2 regions of the Streptomyces sp. NPDC046303 genome follow, and region 1 is predicted to be linked to the other one. Evidence: predicted binding sites of a transcription regulator. Region 1 holds the regulator's gene; the other holds the start of a gene.
What was found. The regulator HrcA, encoded in region 1, represses chaperone genes, less so after heat shock. The targets are predictions, from matches to a motif close to TTNGCACTCNGNNNNNCNGAGTGCNAA.
Positions count from the first base shown of each region.

Region 2: the regulator HrcA is predicted to act here: its motif matches at 1,806-1,832, upstream of groES (co-chaperone GroES).

Region 1 covers NZ_JBVJFA010000014.1:167,357-174,928, forward strand. Annotated here, with positions in the region: gene ACZ6I1_RS17210 (nitronate monooxygenase) at 1-147, opposite strand, end outside; gene dnaJ (molecular chaperone DnaJ) at 293-1,432, opposite strand; gene hrcA (heat-inducible transcriptional repressor HrcA) at 1,433-2,449, opposite strand; gene ACZ6I1_RS17225 (MBL fold metallo-hydrolase) at 2,595-3,320, shown strand; gene ACZ6I1_RS17230 (DUF3097 domain-containing protein) at 3,349-4,167, shown strand; gene hemW (radical SAM family heme chaperone HemW) at 4,282-5,514, opposite strand; gene ACZ6I1_RS17240 (AMP-dependent synthetase/ligase) at 5,720-7,572, opposite strand, start outside.
Region 2 covers NZ_JBVJFA010000035.1:5,197-12,768, reverse strand. Annotated here, with positions in the region: gene ACZ6I1_RS28610 (FtsW/RodA/SpoVE family cell cycle protein) at 1-1,070, opposite strand, end outside; gene ACZ6I1_RS28605 (hypothetical protein) at 1,275-1,718, opposite strand; gene groES (co-chaperone GroES) at 1,976-2,284, shown strand; gene groL (chaperonin GroEL) at 2,397-4,025, shown strand; gene ACZ6I1_RS28590 (ester cyclase) at 4,086-4,784, opposite strand; gene ACZ6I1_RS28585 (SDR family NAD(P)-dependent oxidoreductase) at 4,859-5,632, opposite strand; gene ACZ6I1_RS28580 (MOSC domain-containing protein) at 5,664-6,350, opposite strand; gene ACZ6I1_RS28575 (LysR family transcriptional regulator) at 6,439-7,338, shown strand; gene ACZ6I1_RS28570 (WhiB family transcriptional regulator) at 7,498-7,572, opposite strand, start outside.

The sequences.
Region 1 (7,572 bases):
GCCGTCGGCGGTCTTGTACCCGCCGGCCAGGAAGCCCAGTCCGCCCGCCTCGCACACGGCGGCGGCGAGCGGCGGACAGGAGGCGCCGCCCGCCATGGGGGCCTGCACGATCGGATAAGCGCAGAGACCGTTCGGTGCCGAGGACATGCACTGCATCGTGCCATGTCCCGCTCAGCGGACCGAATCACGGCATTCGCCTGGCATAGTCCGCTTCCCGGCGCGGCCGGAACACATAGGGCGAGCCCGGCCGGGGACATCCCCGGCCGGGCTCGTCGACAAAGGTCGCAGGCGGTCAGCGGCCGTTGAAGGCGTCCTTCAGGCGGCTGAACAGGCCCTGCTGGCCCGGCGCGAACTGGCCGGTGGGCCGCTCCTCGCCGCGCAGCTTCGCCAGCTGGCGCAGCAGTTCTTCCTGCTGGGTGTCCAGCTTGCCCGGGGTGGTCACCTCGACGTGGACGATCAGGTCGCCGCGCCCGCCGCCGCGCAGGTGGGTGACGCCGCGCCCGTGCAGCGGGATCGACTGGCCGGACTGGGTGCCGGGCCGGATGTCGATCTCCTCCATGCCGTCGAGCGTCTCCAGCGGGCACTTGGTGCCCAGGGCCGCCGCCGTCATGGGGATGGTGACCGTGCAGTGCAGGTCGTCCCCGCGCCGCTGGAACGTCGGGTGCGGCAGCTCGTGGATCTCCACGTACAGGTCGCCGGCGGGGCCGCCGCCGGGGCCGACCTCGCCCTCGCCCGCGAGCTGGATGCGGGTGCCGTTCTCGACACCGGCCGGGATCTTGACGGTGAGGCTGCGGCGGGACCGGACCCGGCCGTCGCCCGCGCACTCGGGGCACGGGGTCGGGACGACGGTGCCGAAGCCCTGGCACTGCGGGCAGGGGCGCGAGGTCATGACCTGGCCGAGGAAGGACCGGGTGACCTGCGAGACCTCACCGCGGCCGCGGCACATGTCGCACGTCTGGGCGGAGGTGCCGGGGGCGGCACCCTCTCCGGAGCAGGTGGTGCAGACGACGGCCGTGTCGACCTGGATGTCCTTGGTGGTCCCGAAGGCCGCCTCGTCCAGCTCCAGGTCCAGGCGGATCATGGCGTCCTGGCCGCGCCGGGTCCGCGAGCGCGGGCCGCGCTGCGAGGCCTGGCCGAAGAAGGCGTCCATGATGTCGGAGAAGTTGCCGAAGCCGCCCGCTCCGAAGCCGCCCGCTCCGCCGCCGCCCCCCGAGGAGGACAGCGGGTCGCCGCCGAGGTCGTAGACCTGCTTCTTCTGCGGGTCCGAGAGCACCTCGTAGGCCGCGTTGATCTCCTTGAAGCGCTCCTGCGTCTTCGGGTCCGGATTGACGTCCGGGTGGAGTTCACGCGCGAGGCGGCGGAAGGCCTTCTTGATCTCGTCCTGCGATGCGTCGCGGCGCACGCCGAGAACGGCGTAGTAGTCCGTGGCCACTTACGACTCCGCCAGGATCTGTCCGACGTAACGTGCCACTGCGCGTACCGCTCCCATCGTTCCGGGGTAGTCCATGCGGGTCGGTCCGACCACGCCGAGTTTGGCGACCGTTTCGCCGCCCGAACCGTAACCGACCGAGACGACCGACGTGGAGTTCAGCCCCTCGTAGGCGTTCTCGTGCCCGATCCGTACGGCCATTTCCGATTCATTGGCCTCGCCCAGCAGCTTGAGGAGCACGACCTGCTCCTCCAGCGCTTCGAGCACCGGCCTGATCGTCAAGGGAAAATCATGTCCGAAGCGAGTGAGATTGGCGGTGCCGCCGATCATCAGCCGCTCTTCGGCTTCCTCGACCAGGGTTTCGAGGAGCGTCGCGAGCACGGTGGACACCGTGCCGCGGTCGTCCGCCTCGAAGGACTCGGGGAGGTCCTGGACGAGCGGGGGCACGTCGGTGAACCGGCGCCCCACGACCCTGCTGTTGAGCCGGGCCCGCAGATCGGCCAGGGAGGTCTCCCCGAAGGGGCTCGGGCAGTCGACCAGCCGCTGCTCGACGCGCCCGGTGTCCGTGATCAGTACGAGCATCAGGCGCGCGGGGGCGAGCGAGAGCAGCTCCACGTGCCGGACGGTCGAGCGGGTCAGGCTCGGGTACTGGACGACGGCGACCTGCCGGGTCAGCTGCGCGAGCAGCCGCACGGTGCGGCCGACCACGTCGTCGAGGTCGACGGCGCCGTCGAGGAAGTTCTGGATGGCCCGGCGCTCGGGCGTCGACAGCGGCTTGACTCCCGCCAGCTTGTCGACGAACAGGCGGTAGCCCTTGTCGGTGGGGATCCGGCCGGCGCTGGTGTGGGGCTGGGCGATGTAGCCCTCGTCCTCCAGCACGGCCATGTCGTTGCGCACGGTGGCGGGCGAGACGCCGAGCCGGTGCCGCTCGGTGAGCGCCTTGGAGCCGACCGGCTCCTCCGTCCCGACGTAGTCCTGGACGATGGCGCGCAGCACTTCGAGTCTGCGTTCGCTGAGCATCGCGCACACCTCCAGCTGTGGTCCGTTGCCTGTTCGCTGCCTGTTGACTGGCACTCTGGCCGTTCGAGTGCCAGAGAACCCCCGCTCAGTGTACGGCCGGGTAGTAAGACCCTGGCAAGGGAGGCCCGCCAGGTAGCGTCTCGGTATGGACGTGCGTTGGGAAGAGGCGGGCTGGGAAAGGCTGACCGGGCGGACCGGACGCCTGCGGCTGCCGGTGTGGGACTGCACGGCGGGACTGGTGGTGGGCGACGATTCCGTCCTCCTCGTCGACCCCGGTTCGTGCCTGCGCGAGGGCGCGCGGCTGCGGGCGGAAGCCGAGCGGCTGACCGGCCGGCACGTGACCCATATCGCATTCACGCACGGCCATTTCGACCACGTCCTGGGCGGGGCCGCCTTCTCCGGGGCCGAGGTGTACGGGGCGGTCGGGCTGGACGCGCTGCTCGCCACGGGCCGCGAGGAGCTGCGCGGGGACGCGGTGCGGCACGGCCTGGCGGAGGCGGAGGCCGCGGAGGCCGCGGACCTGATGGTGGTGCCGAAGCACCTGGTGTCGGGCGAGTGGACGCTGGAGCTGGGCGGGGTACAGGTACTGCTCGCCAATGTGGGCCCCGGCCACACGCGCCACGATCTGGCGGTCTTCGTGCCGGGCGAGCGCGAGACGGTGTTCTGCGGGGACCTCGTCGAGGAGTCGGGCGACCCCTCGGCCGGCCCGGACGCGGTGCCCCGGCAGTGGCCGGCGGCCCTGGACCGGCTGCTGGCACTGGGCGGGGACGACGCACTGTACGTGCCGGGTCACGGAGCGGTGGTCGACGCGGGCTTCGTCCGTGCGCAACGCGCCACACTGGCCGCCCGTTTCGGCGTGTCGCAACCGTGACCGCCGCGCCTCTCCTACGCTCGGCCGGATGCGCGAGTACTCCCCCGACCTGACCCCCCAGTGGAAGCGCCCCAAGGCCGTGCCGGAGGTGGCGGCGGAGCCCGATCTCGTGGTCGAGGTGGCCGGTACGGACTTCTGCGGCGCGGTGGTGGCCTGCGAGGCGGGCACGGTGACCCTGGAGGACCGCTTCGGCAAGCGGCGGGTGTTCCCCCTGGAGCCGCGGGGCTTCCTGCTGGACGGGGCCGTGGTCACCCTCACCCGGCCCGCGCGCGGGCCGTCGGCGCCGCGGCGGACGGCCTCGGGCTCGATCGCGGTGCCGGGGGCGCGGGCGCGGGTGGCGCGGGCCGGGCGGATCTACGTGGAGGGCCGCCACGACGCGGAGCTGGTCGAGCGGGTCTGGGGCGACGACCTGCGCATCGAGGGCGTGGTGGTGGAGTACCTGGAGGGCATCGACGACCTCCCGGCGATCGTCGCCGACTTCGCCCCGGGCCCGGACGCCCGCCTGGGGATCCTGGTGGACCACCTCGTCCCCGGCTCGAAGGAGTCACGCATCGCGGCGTCGGTGACCTCCCCGGACGTGCTGATCGTGGGCCACCCGTACGTGGACGTCTGGCAGGCGGTGAAGCCGTCCGCCCTGGGCATCCCGGCCTGGCCGTCGGTCCCCCGCGGCCAGGACTGGAAGACGGGCGTCTGCCGCGCCCTGGGCTGGCCGGACAACACCGGCGCCGCCTGGCAGCACATCCTGTCCCGGGTGACGTCCTACAAGGACCTCGAACCCACCCTCCTGGGCTCGGTGGAACACCTGATCGACCACGTCACGGCGGATTCCAGCCCCGCCGGCGTTTGAGGCGCGGGGTCCGGGGCGGAGCCCCGGGAAGCCGGCCCGCAGGGGCAGTGCCAGCCCTCCGGCGTGCGAGGCGACGCGGGTCCGGGGCGGAGCCCCGGCAGCCGGCCCGCGGGGCTAGTCCACCAGGTCCCGGACCACCGCGTCGGCGAGCAGCCGCCCCCGCAGGGTCAGTACGGCCCGCCCCGCCCCGTACGGCCCCGCCTCGAGCAGTCCGTCCGCGAGGGCCTTGCGGGACGCGGCCAGCCCCGCCGGCGCGAGCAGCGACAACGGCACCCCGTCCACCAGGCGCAGCTCCAGCAGGATCCGCTCGACCCGGCGGTCCTCCTCGGACAGGAGCTCGCGGCCGGCCCCGGGGGACCGCCCCTCCGCCAGCGCGGCGGCATACGCGCCCGGGTGCTTGACGTTCCACCACCGCACCCCGCCGACGTGCGAGTGCGCGCCGGGCCCCGCGCCCCACCAGTCGGCGCCGCGCCAGTACAGCTCGTTGTGCAGGCAGCGCCCGGCCTCCGAGGAGGCCCAGTTCGACACCTCGTACCAGGAGTACCCGGCGGCCGCCATGACCTCGTCGGCGATCAGGTACCGGTCGGCGTGCACGTCGTCGTCCGTCATCGGGACCTCGCCCCGGCGGATCCGCCGCGCCAGCTGGGTGCCCTCCTCCACGATCAGCGCGTACGCCGAGACGTGGTCGGGTCCGGCGCCCAGCGCGGCGGCGAGCGACGCCCGCCAGTCCTCGTCCGATTCCCCCGGCGTCCCGTAGATCAGGTCCAGGTTGACGTGCTCGAAGCCCGCCGCCCGCGCCTCCGCCACGCAAGCCTCCGGGCGCCCGGGGGTGTGCGTACGGTCCAGCACCTTCAGGACGTGCTGCTTCGCGCTCTGCATGCCGAAGGAGATCCGGTTGAAGCCGCCGGCGCGCAGCTCGGCCAGGTACTCGGGGTTGACGGACTCCGGATTGGCCTCGGTGGTGATCTCCGCGTCCTCGGCCAGGCCGAACTCGTCCCGGATCGCCGCGAGCATCCGTACGAGGTCGCCGGCGGGCAGCAGCGTCGGAGTGCCGCCGCCCACGAACACCGTCCGCACGGCCCTCGGGTCGTCACCGAGCACCTTGCGGGCGAGGCGCACCTCGTCGATCAGGGTGTCGGCGTAGTTCTCCCGCGAGGCGAGCACGCCGCCGGTGCCCCGCAGCTCGGTGGCCGTGTAGGTGTTGAAGTCGCAGTACCCGCACCGGGTGGCGCAGTACGGCACGTGCAGGTAGAAGCCGAGCGGCCGGTCCCCCGCACCCTCCAGGGCGTGCGACGGCAGCGAGCCGTCTTCGGGCATGGGGTCACCGTCGGGCAGTGCGGAAGGCATAGCTCCATCATCCCGCACCCGCCGGGGCCGCCCACCCCGCACAGACCGGCCCCGACGGCATTGGAGGCGCGGGGTCCGGGGCGGAGCCCCGGCAGCCGGCCCGCAGGGAGGGGCGGCCGGGCGCACCCCGACCCCCGGGCCACCCGGGAAGGGCACGGCCCGCGGGGCGGTCCGCCGCCCCGCCCCGCCGGGCCCGCGGCAGGCGTCAGGCCTCGCGCGCGCCCTCGTACATCTCGTCGATCAGGTGCTTGAACTCACGCTCGACGACCGGGCGCTTCAGCTTGAGGCTGGGCGTGAGGTCGCCGTGCTCCACGTCGAGGTCGCGCGGCAGGATCCGGAACTTCTTGATCGTCTGCCACCGCTGGAGGCCCTCGTTGAGGGTCTGGACGTAGGTCTCGATCAGGCGGTTGGTCTCCGGCGCGGCCAGGACCTGCCCGTACGTCTTGCCCTCGAGTCCGTTCTCGGCCGCCCAGCCCATGATCGACGGCTCGTCGAGGGCGATCAGGGCGGAGCAGAAGTTCCGGTCGGCGCCGTGCACGACGATGGTCGACACGTACGGGCAGATCGCCTTGAACCGGCCCTCGATCTCGGCCGGGGCGACGTACTTGCCGCCCGAGGTCTTGATCAGGTCCTTCTTGCGGTCGGTGATGCGCAGGTAGCCGTCGGCCGAGAGCTCGCCGATGTCGCCCGTGTGCAGCCAGCCGTCGGACTCCAGCACCTCGGCGGTCTTCTCGGGCTGCCCGTGGTAGCCCTGCATGATGCCGGGGCCGCGCAGCAGGACCTCGCCGTCGTCGGCGATGCGGACCTCGGTGCCGGGGAGCGGCTTGCCGACGGTGCCGGTGCGGTAGGCCTCGCCCGGGTTGACGAAGGAAGCGGCGCTGGACTCGGTCAGGCCGTAGCCCTCGAGGATGTGGATGCCGGCGCCGGAGAAGAAGTAGCCGATGTCGGGCGCGAGGGCGGAGGCGCCGGAGACGGCGGCGCGCAGGTTGCCGCCGAAGGCCTCGCGGAGCTTGGAGTAGACGAGCGTGTCGGCGATCTTGTGCTTGGTGGCGAGGCCGAAGGGGGCGGTCGCCCGACCGGTGCGGCGGAAGTTGTCCTGGGTGACCTTGGCGTACTCGCGGGCCACGCCGACCGACCACTGGAAGATCTTGTACTTGGCCCCGCCGCCGGCCCGGGCCTTCGCGGCGACGCCGTTGTAGACCTTCTCGAAGATGCGCGGGACGGCCGCCATGTACGTCGGCTGGACGACCGGCAGGTTCTCGATGATCTTGTCGATGCGGCCGTCGACGGCGGTCACGTGGCCGACCTCGATCTGGCCGGAGGTCAGCACCTTGCCGAAGACGTGGGCCAGCGGCAGCCAGAGGTACTGGACGTCGTCCTTGGTGATCAGGCCGGTGGCGACGGTGGCCTTGGCCATGTACGACCAGTTGTCGTGCGGCAGCCGGACGCCCTTGGGGCGGCCGGTGGTGCCGGAGGTGTAGATGAGGGTGGCGAGCTGGTCGGCGGTGATGGCCGAGATCCGCTCCTTGACCGCCTCGGGGTGCTTGGCGAGGTACTCCTTGCCGCGCGCCTCCAGATCGGCGAGCGAGAGCACCCAGCCCTCGGGGTCGCCCTCGGCGGCGACCGCGTCGGCGCTCTCCACGACCACCACGTGGGAGAGGTTCGGCAGGTCGGCGCGGCGCTCGCGCGCCTTGGCCAGCTGCTTGCCGTCCTCGGCGATGAGCACCCGGCTCTCTGAGTCCGCCAGGATGTACGCCGATTCCTCGGCGTTCGTGCTGGGGTAGATGGTGGTGACCGCGCCGCCGGCGCACATCACGCCGAGGTCGGCGAGGATCCACTCGACCCGGGTGTTGGAGGCGAGCGCGACCCGCTGCTCCGGCCCCAGCCCGAGGTCGATCAGCCCGGCGGCGATGGCGAAGACCCGCTCGGCCGCCTGGCCCCAGCTCAGCGACTTCCAGTCGTCGGGGCCCTGGCCGCCGGCCGCGGGCACCGGATACCGGTACGCCTCCGCATGGGGCGTGGCGGCCACGCGCTCAAGGAAGAGGGCCGCCACCGAGG
Region 2 (7,572 bases), on a different contig from region 1:
ATGACCCCGGCCAGGCCGAGTTCCTCGCCGACCGTCGTCAGGATGAAGTCGCTGCGGCCCGCGAACTTGATCAGCTCCGGGTGGCCCATGCCGAGGCCGGTGCCGGAGATGCCGCCCGTGCCGAAGCTGAACAGCGCCTGCGCCGACTGGTCCGAGGTGACGCCCGGGGGAGGGTTCTCCCAGTAGTACGACAGCGGGTTGAGCCAGGCGGCCACGCGCGCCTTGACGTGCGGTTCCGTCGAGCCCACAGCGAAGGCGCCGACCGCCGCCATGAACAGGCCGCACACGATCCAGCCGGTGCGCTCCGTGGCCACGTACAGCATCACCACGAAGACGCCGAAGAAGATCAGCGACGTACCCAGGTCGCGCTCGAAGACCAGCACCAGCATCGACACGATCCACACCGTGACGATCGGTCCCAGCTGGCGCATCGGCGGCATCCGCATGCCGAGGAACTTGCGGCCCGTCAGGGCCAGCGAATCCCGGTGGATCACCAGGTAGCCCGCGAAAAAGATCGCGATCATGATCTTCACGAACTCGCCGGGCTGCAGCGAGAACCCGAACAGGATGATCCACCGCTTCGCGCCGTACGTGTCCGCGCCGAAGAACGCCGGCGCGATCAGCAGCACCAGCGCGACGGCCATCGTGATGTAGATGAACCGCTGCAGCAGCCGGTGGTCGCGCAGCAGCGCCACCACCAGGATGCAGGCGGCGACGCCGACCACCGTCCACAGCAGCTGGCCCGGAGCGTTCGCGTCCGAGTTGTACCGCTCGATGTACCCCTGGTCGAGGCGGTGGATCAGTACCAGCCCGAGGCCGGTCAGCAGCATGGCCAGCGGGAAGATCAGCGGGTCGGCGTACGCCGCGAACCGGCGGATGCCCAGGTGCCCGACCAGCGAGAGCAGCGTCATGCTGATCGTGAAGCCGGTGAGGTCGGGCGGCAGCTCGCCGTTCATGGCGAGGCCGGCGTTGGCGTGGCCGAAGACGGCGGTGCCGACGACGAGGACGAGCAGCAGCGCCTCGGTGCGACGGCGGGAGCCCGCCGTCGTCAGGGGTTTCAGTCCACGCACGGGAGGCCGCCGCCGTCCGTGGGCGCGAGCGCGAGCGCGGGCGCGGGCGCGGGTGCGGGCGAGGCGGCAGGCGTGTACGGCGCCCCCGGTGACGGCGAGGGTGGACGCGAGGGGGAGGGTGAGGGGGAAGCGGCGCCCCGTGCGCTCGGGCTCGGAGGGGCCTTCGGCCCGATCTGCTCGGCAATGAGGCGCTTTATCTTCATATCAACTACGACGTCGATGCCCTCCCCATGGTTCCTCCCGCAGCCTGCCCACCGCCCACACCGGAAGGACGAGGGAGAGCACGCCCACCGCGCCGGGCCCCAGCCACACCAGGACGCCGGGCCGCACGGCCGTGCCGGCGGACGGTCCGAGGACGAAGGCGGGCTGCGGACCGTCCGGACGGGTGTCGAACGCGGTGTCGACCCCGACCCGCCGAATCGCGAACGAGCCGTCGCCCGCCGCGAAGGAGCCCTCGCACATCCAGTGCAGGTCCCCGTCCGAGTCCCGCTCCTCCGCACACCGCGTGGCGTGGAAGGCGCCCTCCACCCCGGCGACCTGAGCCGCGAGCCGCGGCACGGAGTTCGACAGCATGTAGATCCCGGCCGCGAGGCCGACCACGATCGGGATGCCGTGCCGCCAGCGCACGCCGGGGTTCGTCCTGGTCATGACCGGAGAGTAGTGAGATCGAACGCCCGTGCGCCGGGGTTTCGCCGGTTCCGGAGGGCCGCTCCGCGCAACGCCCATCGTCGGGAATTGGCACTCCGCTTGACCGAGTGCTAATCGCCGGAATAGTCTCGCACCTGGCACTCGCCCCCGGTGAGTGCCAACACAGCGACAGGCAGATCCGGCACCCGCGACGACGGATCGACCTGGTCGCCACCTCAGACAGTTAACCCCGGATCTCCGAAGGGGGAGGTCGGATCGTGACGACCGCCAGCTCCAAGGTTGCCATCAAGCCGCTTGAGGACCGCATTGTGGTCCAGCCGCTCGACGCCGAGCAGACCACGGCCTCCGGCCTGGTCATCCCGGACACCGCGAAGGAGAAGCCCCAGGAGGGCGTCGTCCTCGCGGTCGGTCCGGGTCGCTTCGAGGACGGCCAGCGTCTCCCGCTGGACGTCAACGTCGGCGACATCGTGCTGTACAGCAAGTACGGCGGCACCGAAGTGAAGTACAGCGGCGAGGAGTACCTCGTCCTCTCGGCCCGCGACGTGCTCGCGATCGTCGAGAAGTAATTCGCTTCTCCAGTACTGCTTTGAGCTGCGCCCCTGGTCACCCCGCTGATTGCCGGGCGGCGAGGGGCGCAGTTCGTTAAACCCGAGTTTTCGAGAGGGCTGAACCGCTCCCATGGCGAAGATCCTGAAGTTCGACGAGGACGCCCGTCGCGCCCTCGAGCGCGGCGTCAACAAGCTTGCCGACACGGTGAAGGTGACGATCGGCCCCAAGGGCCGCAACGTCGTCATCGACAAGAAGTTCGGCGCCCCCACCATCACCAACGACGGTGTCACCATCGCCCGCGAGGTCGAGCTGGACGACCCGTACGAGAACCTGGGCGCGCAGCTCGTGAAGGAGGTGGCGACCAAGACCAACGACATCGCGGGTGACGGCACCACCACCGCCACTGTGCTGGCCCAGGCGCTGGTCCGCGAGGGTCTGCGCAACGTCGCCGCGGGCGCGTCCCCGGCCGCCCTGAAGAAGGGCATCGACGCCGCGGTCAAGGCCGTGTCCGAGGAGCTCCTCGCGACCGCCCGCCCGATCGAGGACAAGTCCGACATCGCCGCCGTGGCCGCGCTCTCCGCGCAGGACCAGCAGGTCGGCGAGCTCATCGCCGAGGCGATGGACAAGGTCGGCAAGGACGGTGTCATCACCGTCGAGGAGTCCAACGCCTTCGGCCTGGAGCTGGAGTTCACCGAGGGCATGGCCTTCGACAAGGGCTACCTCTCGCCGTACATGGTCTCCGACCAGGAGCGTATGGAGGCCGTCCTCGACGACCCGTACATCCTGATCAACCAGGGCAAGATCTCCTCCATCCAGGACCTCCTGCCGCTGCTCGAGAAGGTCATCCAGGCCGGCGCCTCGAAGCCGCTGCTGATCATCGCCGAGGACGTCGAGGGCGAGGCGCTCTCCACCCTCGTCGTCAACAAGATCCGCGGCACCTTCAACGCGGTCGCCGTCAAGGCCCCGGGCTTCGGCGACCGCCGCAAGGCGATGCTGCAGGACATGGCCACCCTCACCGGTGCCACCGTCATCGCCGAGGAGGTCGGCCTCAAGCTCGACCAGGCCGGTCTGGACGTACTGGGCTCCGCCCGCCGCGTCACGATCTCCAAGGACGACACCACCATCGTCGACGGTGGCGGCAACTCCGAGGACGTCGCGGGCCGCGTCAACCAGATCAAGGCCGAGATCGAGTCCACCGACTCCGACTGGGACCGCGAGAAGCTGCAGGAGCGCCTGGCGAAGCTCGCCGGCGGCGTCTGCGTCATCAAGGTCGGCGCCGCCACCGAGGTGGAGCTCAAGGAGAAGAAGCACCGCCTCGAGGACGCCATCTCGGCGACCCGCGCCGCGGTCGAGGAGGGCATCGTCTCCGGCGGTGGCTCCGCTCTCGTCCACGCCGTCAAGGTCCTCGAGGACAACCTCGGCCTGTCGGGCGACGAGGCCACCGGTGTCGCGGTCGTGCGCCGCGCCGCCGTCGAGCCGCTGCGCTGGATCGCCGAGAACGCCGGTCTCGAGGGTTACGTCATCACCTCGAAGGTCGCCGAGCTCGACAAGGGCCAGGGCTTCAACGCCGCCACCGGCGAGTACGGCGACCTGGTCAAGGCCGGCGTCATCGACCCGGTGAAGGTCACCCGCTCCGCGCTGGAGAACGCCGCTTCCATCGCCTCCCTGCTGCTCACGACCGAGACCCTGGTCGTCGAGAAGCCGGCCGAGGAAGAGGCCGACGCGGGCCACGGCCACGGTCACGGCCACAGCCACTGATCGCACCACGGCACAGCGAAGGCCCCGTTCCGCACCTGCGGAACGGGGCCTTCCCCGTGTTCAGGACCCGGACGCGCCCATCTCGCGCATGAGGCGGCCGATGTCGTAGTGCCACCAGGCCTCGGCTATCTTGCCGTCCGCACAGCGGAAGGTGGTGGTCCCGGGGATGTCGTACGTCTTCCCGGTCGGTGCGACCCCCATGAACTCTCCCTTGTGCGTGCCGTGCCAGGTCCACACGGTGGTGACGAGGTCGCCCTCGGCCACCTGGGCCACCGTCTCGAAGGTCATGTCGAAGGCCGCGCGCCACATCTGCATGTCCTTGTGCATGACGTCCCGTCCGGTGACGGTGGTCTCGTCGTGCCCGACGTCGTGGTCGATGTAGTCGGCGGCGAAGAGCTCGTCGATGAGGCTCGTGTTGCCCTTCATCGCGATCTCCTGGAACACCTTGTCCGCGAGCATCTTGTTGAGGTTCTCGTCGCGGACGACGTCCAGGTTGGTGAAGGTCGGCATCCCCTCGCAGAGGGCCACCATCTCCTGGAACATCTTGTCGGTCTCCGGGAGATGAGAGTTCTTCATGGCGTCTTCGTACGAGGGGAATTCGACCACGTCCACGTAGTGGTTCTCGGCCTCGCGGTCCTTGCCCACGATGGAGTGGGTCACCGTGCGCTTGCCCTGGCTCTGCGAGACGTACTGGTCGAGCAGCTGGTTGAGGTCGTCCTGCCGGCTGGTCTTGTAATCGATTATCTGTACGAATGTCATGGCGTCTCCCGGGCTGGATGGGACACGTCCATTTTAGGTAAATACCACCCATTCGGCTGGTTTGCCGGGGGGTGTTACTGCGGCCCGTACTTGCGGCCCGTACGGGACGACACCCCGCCCAGCAGCCCGCGCGGCGTCAGCTTCACCACGCCCATCAGCGCCTTGTACCGCGGATCGGGGATCGACACCGTCTTGCCCCGGGCCAGGTCCGCCAGGGCCGCCGCCACCAGCTTGTCGGCGTCGAGCCACATCCAGCCGGGGATGTTGTCCGTGCCCATGCCGGCGCGCTGGTGGAACTCCGTCCGTACGAAGCCGGGGCACAGCGCCATCAGCCGTACCCCGGATCCCGCCAGGTCCCGCGCCGCACCCTGGGTGAACTGCACGACCCAGGCCTTGCTCGCCCCGTAGGTGCCGCGCGGTACGAACGCCGCCACGGAGGCCACGTTGATCACGCCGCCGCGGCCGCGCGAGCGCATCGACCCGGTGGCCGCCGAGGTCAGCCGCAGGACCGCCTCGATGTGCACCTTCAGCATGGTGAGCTCGTCGGCCATGGAGACCTCGAGGTAGCGGCCCTTGTTGCCGAAGCCCGCGTTGTTGACCAGCAGGTCCACCGGGTGGGTGCGGTCGCCGAGGCGGCGCTCGACCGCCGCGATGCCCTCCTCGGCGGAGAGGTCGGCGGCCAGCACCTCGGCCTCGATGCCGTGCCGGTCGTGCAGCTCGGTGGCCTGCTCGCCGAGCCGCTTGGTGTCACGCGCCACCAGCACCAGGTTGTGGCCCTGGGCGGCGAGCCGCCGGGCGAAGGCGGCGCCGATGCCCGCCGTGGATCCCGTAATCAACGCAGTCGTCATAGGCGCAACCTAGCCGCCCCGGATGACGGTGTTACCCCGCCCCGACCCCGGCCCCGTACTTCTCCACGTACCGGCGCACCCGCTCGTGGGCCTCCGGCTCCATCGCCGCGCCCGCCGCCAGGGTGCGCGGCAGCAGGGCGCGCTCGGTGGTGAAGGCCCGGAACCACAACTGCACCGTCACGTCGTGGTCCGGACGGTGGATGACCTCGATGGTGTCGCCCGGGGAGACCGAGCCCTCCTCGATCACCCGCAGGTACGCGCCCGGCCGTGCCGCCCGGGTGAAGCGCTTGACCCAGGCGCTCTCGCCGACGGCCCCCTGGAAGGTCTGGCACGGGATGCGGGCCGAGGCCACCTCGAGGACCAGGTCCGCGCCGACCCGCCACCGGTCGCCGAGGCGCGCGGTGTTCAGGTCGAGGCCGGAGGTGGTGAAGTTCTCGCCGAAGGCCCCGGCGGGCAGTTCGCGGCCCAGCTCGCGCTCCCAGCGGTCCAGGTCCTCGCGCGCGTACGCGTAGACGGCCTGGTGGTCGCCGCCGTGGTGGCGGCGGTCGCAGACGGCGTCGCCCTCGAGGCCGCTGCCCCGTCCGGTGGCCTTGGAGCCGGGAGCGCTCACGCGCACCGGTCCGGGGACCGGGCGCTTGTGGTGGCCGGTCACCCCGCCTTCCGCGTCGGTGTAGTCGACGGCCGTGGCGCGGCCGAGGTTCACGGAGATCAGATGTATGGGGACCATGCGGCCAACCTAGCCGAGCGCCCCCAAAGCGTCACGGGGTATTCGTGCGGCCAGTCAAAGCAGGGCTTATGCTCGAGGGGTGATCGAGGCACGCCATCTCCGGGTCCTGCGCGCTGTCGCCGGGACCGGGTCCTTCTCCGCCGCCGCCCGCGAGCTCGGCTGCACCCAGCCGGCCGTCTCCCAGCAGATGAAGGCGCTGGAGCAGTCGGCCGGCACTCCGCTGCTCGTGCGGACCGGCCGTGAAATGCGGCTGACCCAGGCCGGCGCGGCCCTGGTCCGGCACGCGTCGGGGATCCTGTCCGGGCTGACCGCCGCCGAGGAGGAGGTCGCGGCCATCGCGGGGCTGCGCGCGGGCCGGGTCCGGCTGGTGTCCTTCCCCAGCGGCAGCTCGACCCTGGTGCCGACCGCGCTCGCGGCGATGCGCGCCGAGCACCCGGGGACCCGGATCTCCCTGGTCGAGGCCGAACCGCCGCGCTCGGTGGAGATGCTCCGCGAGGGGGACTGCGACCTGGCGCTGGCCTTCCGTTACGGCGGGGCGGCCGGATCCGTGGCGGAGTGGGACGACCTGGTGGTGCGCCCGCTGCTGACCGACCGGCTCGTCGGTCTGGTCCCGGAAGGCCACCGGCTGGCCGGTGCCGAGCGCGTGGGCATGGCGGAGCTGGCCGACGAGCCGTGGATCGCGGGCTGTCCGCGCTGCCGCCGCCATCTGGTCGAGGTGTGCGAGGCCGCGGGATTCACCCCGCGGATCGACTTCGCGACCGACGACTATCCGGCGGTCGTCGGCCTGGTGGGCGCGGGGCTGGGCGTCGCCGTGCTGCCGGAGCTCGCGGTGGAGTCCGTCCGGGCCAAGGGCGTCAGCACGGTGGCGGTGGAGCCGGCCGTGGTGCGCGAGGTCGTGGCGCTGACCCTGCCCGACCTGGCCCGGGTGCCGGCCGTGGCCGCGACGCTGGCCGAGCTGGAGCGGGCCGCCACGCGCTGACCGTACGTCTCTGGCGGATACGTACGGCCGAACGCGTGACGTTGCGCCCCGAGCTGCGACACGCCCGGCGTTCGCGCGGATCGGATGAACCCGCGGTCGGTGGGTCCAGTGGGTCCACGGGAATTGCAGGAACGTTCCTTCGGGCGTTTGTTCTCCGGATCAGTGGGGCGGGATCGGTCCGAGCGCGGTGGACGCGGGGATCAGGCGGTGACGCGCGCGGCCCATCAGTTCCTC